2 regions of the Cobetia sp. MMG027 genome follow, and region 2 is predicted to be linked to the other one. Evidence: predicted binding sites of a transcription regulator. Region 2 holds the regulator's gene; the other holds the start of a gene.
What was found. The regulator PhoB, encoded in region 2, activates phosphate uptake and scavenging genes when phosphate is short. The targets are predictions, from matches to a motif close to TGTCATANNNNTGTCANA.
Positions count from the first base shown of each region.

Region 1: a site for PhoB is predicted at 1,971-1,988, ahead of PJK54_RS12690 (bifunctional 2',3'-cyclic-nucleotide 2'-phosphodiesterase/3'-nucleotidase). Genes of this name have one in related genera too.

Region 1 is NZ_JAQJIO010000008.1:152,790-156,201, reverse strand. Features, by position in the region: gene PJK54_RS12700 (helix-turn-helix domain-containing protein) at 1-532, opposite strand, end outside; gene PJK54_RS12695 (MFS transporter) at 689-1,933, shown strand; gene PJK54_RS12690 (bifunctional 2',3'-cyclic-nucleotide 2'-phosphodiesterase/3'-nucleotidase) at 2,074-3,412, shown strand, end outside.
Region 2 is NZ_JAQJIO010000006.1:266,765-270,176, reverse strand. Features, by position in the region: gene PJK54_RS10405 (chorismate--pyruvate lyase family protein) at 1-37, shown strand, start outside; gene ubiA (4-hydroxybenzoate octaprenyltransferase) at 68-949, shown strand; gene phoB (phosphate regulon transcriptional regulator PhoB) at 1,193-1,882, shown strand; gene phoR (phosphate regulon sensor histidine kinase PhoR) at 1,890-3,185, shown strand; gene cysZ (sulfate transporter CysZ) at 3,291-3,412, opposite strand, start outside.

The DNA of each region.
Region 1 (3,412 bases), on a different contig from region 2:
GCATGCAGGCCAGTTCTTCCAGCAGGACATCGACCAGCCGCGCTGTCGGCCCCTGTTCAGGATATGGCTGGGGCAGCTCCGCCAGACGCAGCACCAGCTCACGCAACAGGGGCGAGATCGACAGCGTACAGCTGTGGCTCGGCATCTCGAGCGCTCCGGGCTCGATGAACAGGTGGCACACGCGGCCGCCACGGGTCAGGTGGTTGCTGTGGGGCAGGTTGCCGGGAATCCAGACGCCGCTGTGCGGCGGCACCATCCACAGCCCTTCCGGCACGCGGCTGGTCACGACGCCATGCAGTGCGATGACCAGCTGTCCCTTGCGATGCTGATGGATCGGGACTTCCATCACCTGTTGTCCGGTATCCACATGCAGGGCGCTGGCCGGAATCTCGTAGATGTCCGGGTCATGTTCGCAGACGCTGCTGGAGAAGGGCACGGAGGAGTGACCGCTGGCGACTCCCGACGATGAGGTTGCGTCTCGCGTGGCAAGGGAAATCGGCGTCGCGGAGGTCCTTGAGGAGGTGGCTGACATGTCGGCTCGCAGATTGTCTGATTTCAGGTATCTGATGTCATGATGGCTCAATTCTGCAGCGATATTGGCGATTACGCTATCGTTAATCTGCGCGGGAATTCACCTCTGATGTGTCGTCCCGCTATCTGTCCGTTCCAAGTTCGCTGCGAGCGTCTCATGACTGAACTCTGCCACTCTTCTCCTGTTCGGCGATTGAGCCATCCTGCCGTGTTGATCGCCGGCATCCTGATGATTGCCATGAATCTGCGTGCGCCCTTTACCAGTATCGCGCCGTTGCTTGAGCGTCTGCAGGCGGCGCTGGGCTTCAATGCCACGGCGGCAGGGTTGCTGATGATTCTGCCGTTGTTGGCGTTTGTCGTGGTGTCCCCCTGGGTACCCCGTCTCGCACGGCATGTGGGGCTTGAGCGCAGTGTCTTCCTTGCCTTGCTGGCGATCGCCGCCGGTATCGTGCTGCGGGTGCAGGGCAACACGCTGGTGCTCTATGTGGGGATCGCCTTGATCGGGGCGGGCATCGCGGTGGGCAATGTGCTGTTGCCCAGTCTGGTCAAACGCAGCTTTCCTCGACACATCGCGCTGCTGACCTCCTGCTATGTGCTGACCATGGGCATCATGGCCGCCATCGCCTCGGCGGTGATGGTGCCGCTGGCGCAGGACAGCACGGATGGCTGGCAGTTCGCGATGCTCATCGTGGTCATCCTGCCAGTGGTGACGATGGTGGTGTGGTGGCCACAGTTGTCGCATCGCTCCCTACCGACGGCGGCGAAGGAAGCCGAGAAGGTAGCCGAGAAGGGTGCCGCGCGGCCGGTGCGTCAGGCAGCCGTGTGGCACTCGCCACTGGCCTGGCAGGTGACGCTGTTCATGGGGATCAATTCGCTGCTGTTCTATACCGTCAACAGCTGGCTGCCGAGCATGCTGGCGGACAACGGCTTTTCCCCCGAAAAGGCGGGATCGTTGCACGGCCTGCTGCAGTTGGCTTCGGCCTTGCCGGGATTGATTCTGGTGCCTCTGATGCCGCGCCTGAAGGATCAACGTCTGATCGCCTTCGCGACGCCCTGCATGTCGCTGGCAGGGTTCATCGGGCTGTGGCTGATGCCGGGGTGGGCGCTGGTGTGGGTGCTGTTGCTGGGCGCGGGCTCCGGGGCCAGCTTCATTCTCGCCCTGTCGTTCATGGGGCTCAGAGCGCGCGATGCCATGCAATCGGCGTCGCTGTCGAGCATGGCGCAGACCCTGGGCTATCTGCTCGCGGCCATGGGGCCGCCGTTGATCGGGGCGCTCTACGATCGGCAGGGTGACTGGCAGCTGGCATTGATGGTGTGTGCCTCCCTCAGTGTGCTGATGGCGGGGATCGGCTGGCTGGCGGGCAGGGACCGCCAGTTGCCTGAGGCGTCGGCATCTGAATAATGGAGCGTTGCCCTGAAGGGCTACAGGAACATCCCCCCATGACAAGGAAGTGAGAGATGGCGAATGCATCATCCGGAAGGAAAGGTCAGCCGGCCTCTGGTACCAAAGAGGCTGCGGGGAACACTCGGCGTCCGTGTGCAATGCGTCGCCTGCGGGCAGCCATCCTCGGTCTGGCCAGCATTGGGGGTATCGTGATGATCGCTCAGCCAGCCAATGCCGCGACGCTGTCACTGCGCGTGATCGAGACCACCGACATCCACGCCAACGTAATGGATTACGACTATTACAAGGATCGTCCCAGCGTGCGCATCGGCCTGGTGAGGGCGGCGAGCCTGATCCAGCAGGCGCGTTCCGAGGTGGTCAACAGCGTGCTGCTGGACAACGGAGATCTCATTCAGGGCAGCCCGATGGGCGATTACATGGCGGCGGAAGGTCTCGAGGAGGGTGATGTCTTCCCGGCCTACAAGGTCATGAATCAGCTGGATTACGATGTCGGCAACATCGGCAATCATGAGTTCAATTACGGGCTCGAGTATCTCGAACGGGCGCTTTCCGGCGCGCAGTTCCCCTATGTGAACGCCAATCTGCTGGACGCCACGACCGGCGAGCCGTACTTCACGCCTTATCAGATCACCCCCCATGCCTTCACCGACAGTGAGGGCAACGCTCAGACAGTGAAGGTCGGCTATATCGGCTTTGCGCCGCCGCAGGTGATGACCTGGGACCGCAAGCACCTCAAGGGCCGCCTGACGGCCGAGGACATCACCGAGAGCGCCAAGCGCTGGGTACCCGAGATGCGCCGTGCGGGCGCGGATGTGGTGATCGCCATCCCACACTCCGGCATCTCGACTGACCCTTACCGGGTGATGGCCGAGAATTCGGTGTATTACCTTTCGCAGGTGGAAGGCATCGATGGCATCGCCTTCGGGCATGCCCATGCGGTCTTCCCCAGCGAGGAATTTGCCGAGGTGCCGGGGGCCGATATCGCCAAGGGCACCCTCAATGGGGTGCCGGCGATGATGCCAGGGCACTGGGGCAGCCATGTGGGCGTGATGGATCTTGAACTGAGCAATGACTCGGGCCAGTGGCGGGTGGTAAGTGGCCAGACAGAGGCACGCCCGATTCAGGTGGGTGGCGAGGCGCAGGTGTCGGAAGATGCCGAACTGGCGGCGTTGGTCGAGCATGAGCACGACGCCACGCGGGAGTACGTCAATCGCAGCATCGGCCGCGCCAGTGCAGCGATGAAGAGCTATCTGGCGCTGGTGCAGGACGACCCGACGATCCAGATCGTCAATCGTGCCCAGGCCGATTACGTCAAACGCTTCGTCGAAGGCGACCCGGACCTGGAAAGCTTGCCGATTCTCTCGGCAGCCGCGCCATTCAAGGTCGGCGGCCGTCACAATGACCCGACCCAGTTCACCGAGATGGAGGCCGGCGAGTTGAGCTTCCGCAATGCCGCCGACCTCTATCTCTATCCGA
Region 2 (3,412 bases):
TTTCACCCCTCGGTTCCAGCACGCCCTGGAACTCTGATTCCCCACTGCCGTTCGATCAGGAGTCCTGATGTCAGCGTCATCCGCTTCCCGCCCGTCCAAACTGGCCGATTACCTCGCCCTGACTCGTCTGGACCGCCCCATCGGCACCTGGCTGCTGATGTGGCCGACCCTCTGGGCCCTGTGGCTGGCGGCCGATGGGCTACCGGACCGCGATACGCTGCTGATCTTCGTGGCTGGCGTCTATCTGATGCGTGCCGCCGGCTGCGTGATCAACGACTACGCGGATCGCCACTGGGACAAGCATGTCGAACGCACCCGGGATCGCCCGCTGACCTCAGGACGCATCACGGAGCGCGAGGCGCTGACCCTGTTCGGTGTGCTGGTCGCGGCCGCCTTCGTGCTGGTGTGCTTCACCAACCTGACCACGGTGCTGCTGTCGATCGTCGCCGTGCTGCTGGCGGCCAGCTATCCGTTCATGAAGCGCTTCCATCATCTGCCGCAGGTGGTGCTGGGTGCCGCCTTCGGCTGGGCGATTCCGATGGCCTTCGCGGCGACGCTTGAGGAGGTGCCGACCTATGGCTGGTGGCTGTTCGCGGCCAACCTGATGTGGACGGTGGCCTACGACACCGCCTATGCGATGGTCGATCGCAATGACGATCTCAAGGTCGGCATCAAGTCCACCGCCGTCCTGTTCGGCCGCGCCGACACGCTGATGATCGGTCTGCTGCAGCTGGGCATGCTGGCGGTGTTGATCGGCATCGGCCTGCACCTGGCGCTGGGCATCTTCTACTGGCTGGGGCTGGCCGCGGCGGCCGTGACCTTCGTCTGGCAGCAGCGCCTGATTCGCGAGCGGGAGCGTGGCCCCTGCTTCCAGGCATTTCTCAACAACCACTGGTCCGGCCTGCTGATCTTCGCGGGCATCGCGCTGGCGACCTGGCCAGCTGCCTGACCCCTCTTTCCGGCCAACGGGCCCGAGTCCTCATCCGGTCTGCCAGCGACCTTCCTCGTGCGGCGAGGCGTGACATTCACACCTCGCGAGAGTTGAGGGACTCGCTGGCAAGCCGGGCGGCAAGCTGCCAAGCTGCCAAGCTGCCAAGCTGGCGATTGTCATCTCACTGTCATATAAGCAGGTTGTAATCGTCATCGACTTGTCATTCTGGCGCGTGCGCCGACTGCTGCATGGGATCTAGCGATGAGCTCCAAGACCGTACTGATTGTCGACGACGAATCCTCGATACGCGAGATGATCGCCGTCGCCCTGGAAATGGCGGATTACCGCGTGCTGGAGGCCGACAATGCCCAGGACGCCCACGCCATCGTCGTCGATGAAAAGCCCGATCTGCTGTTGCTGGACTGGATGATGCCCGGCACCAGCGGGCTGGAACTGGCGCGCCGCCTCAAGCGTGACGAGACCACGGCGGAGCTGCCGATCATCCTGCTCACCGCCAAGGGCGAGGAAGATAACAAGATCCAGGGGCTCGAGGCCGGGGCGGACGATTACATCACCAAGCCCTTCTCGCCACGCGAGCTGGTGGCACGCCTCAAGGCCGTGCTGCGCCGCACCACGCCCAAGGGCGTCGAGGAGTCGGTGGAAGTCGAGGGTCTGATGCTCGACCCCGCCAGCCACCGCGTGACCGCACACGGCAACTCCCTGGAGGTCGGCCCCACCGAATACCGCCTGCTGCAGTTCTTCATGACCCATCAGGAGCGCGCCTACACCCGCAGCCAGCTGCTGGATCAGGTCTGGGGCGGCAATGTCTATGTCGAGGAGCGCACCGTGGACGTGCACATTCGTCGTCTGCGCAAGGCGCTGGGCGAGGGGCATCAGCACTTGATCCAGACCGTCCGCGGTACCGGTTATCGCTTCAGCGCCCAGGCCTGAGACGCGGATGCGCTACTGGACGAACGAGCTATGGCGGCTGGGCTATCTGGCGGGCGGCTTCGGGCTGGTCGGCGGACTGCTCGGCCTGCTGGGCTGGGGCTTGGCGCTGGGGCTGGCGCTGTACCTGTTCGTCCATCTCAAGCATCTCAAGAGCCTCTACACCTGGCTGATCACCAACCCCCATGAAGAGCCGCCGCCCGGCGATGGCGTCTGGGGGGATCTGCTCGATCGTCTGTATCGCTACCAGAAGGGTCAGCGTCAGGCACAGGAGCGACTGCGCAGCATCCTCAATCGCATCCAGGAATCCTCGGAAGCGATGCGCGATGGCCTGGTGATGCTCGACAACCACGGCGACATGGAGTGGTGGAACAGCGCTGCCGAGCAGTTGATCGGCCTCAAGGCCAGTCACGACCGCGGCCAGCACGTCACCAACTATCTGCGTGACCCCGTGTTCATCGATTACTTCAATCGGCTGGCCTATCGTGAGCCGCTGACCCTGCAATCGCCGCTCTCCGACAACCTGACCCTGCAGATCTCCATCACCCTGTTCGGTGACAACGAGCGCCTGGTGATGGTGCGCGATGTCACCCGTCTCTACCGTCTCGAGGAAATGCGCCGCGATTTCGTGGCCAATGTCTCCCATGAGCTGCGCACGCCGCTGACGGTACTGGCCGGCTACCTCGAGACCTATTCCGACTATGCCGATGACCTGCCCCCGCGCTGGCAGCGTGGCCTGGGACAGATGCAGAGTCAGACCGACCGCATGCAGCACCTCGTCGAGGATCTGCTGACCCTGTCGCGCCTGGAGACCGACGAGCTGTCGGGCGAAGGACGTCGCATCGACATGGCGCAGCTGCTGACACGTATCCGGGAAGATGCCGAAGGCCTCTCGAAGGAGCGACATGTCATCACGGTGGAGGTCGAGCCCGGACTGGCCCTGATGGGTGAGGAGCAGGAGCTGAGAAGCGCGATCTCGAATCTGGTCTTCAATGCGGTGCGTTACACGCCGGAAGGCTGCCACATCACGCTGCGCTGCCAGAGCACCACCGAGGGCGTGATGGTCGAGGTGGAGGATGACGGTGACGGCATTGATCCCGTGCATCTACCGCGCCTGACGGAGCGCTTCTATCGCATCGACAAGGGACGCAGCACCGCCACTGGTGGCACCGGGCTGGGGCTGGCCATCGTCAAGCATGTGCTGATCCGCCATCAGGGCCGCCTGGAGATCGACAGCCTGCCCGGCGAGGGCGCACGCTTCCGTTGTCATTTCCCGGCGGAACGCCGCTGCGCGACGACTGCCTGACGGTTGCAGCCCCACTGACACGAACGCCCCGCCGCGCCCTCTGCATGAGGTCACGGCGGGGCGTCGTGGTATCTGCGTTCGTCAACGCTCGCGATAAAGCCTGGCTCAGCGGCGCGGGGCAGGCAGCTGTCGGTAGTGGCTCTGCCACATCAGGACGGCACCCGCCACGGCCCCGGGAATGAACAGCAGGTTGGCCAAGGGCACCAGCGTCAGCACGAACACGGCAC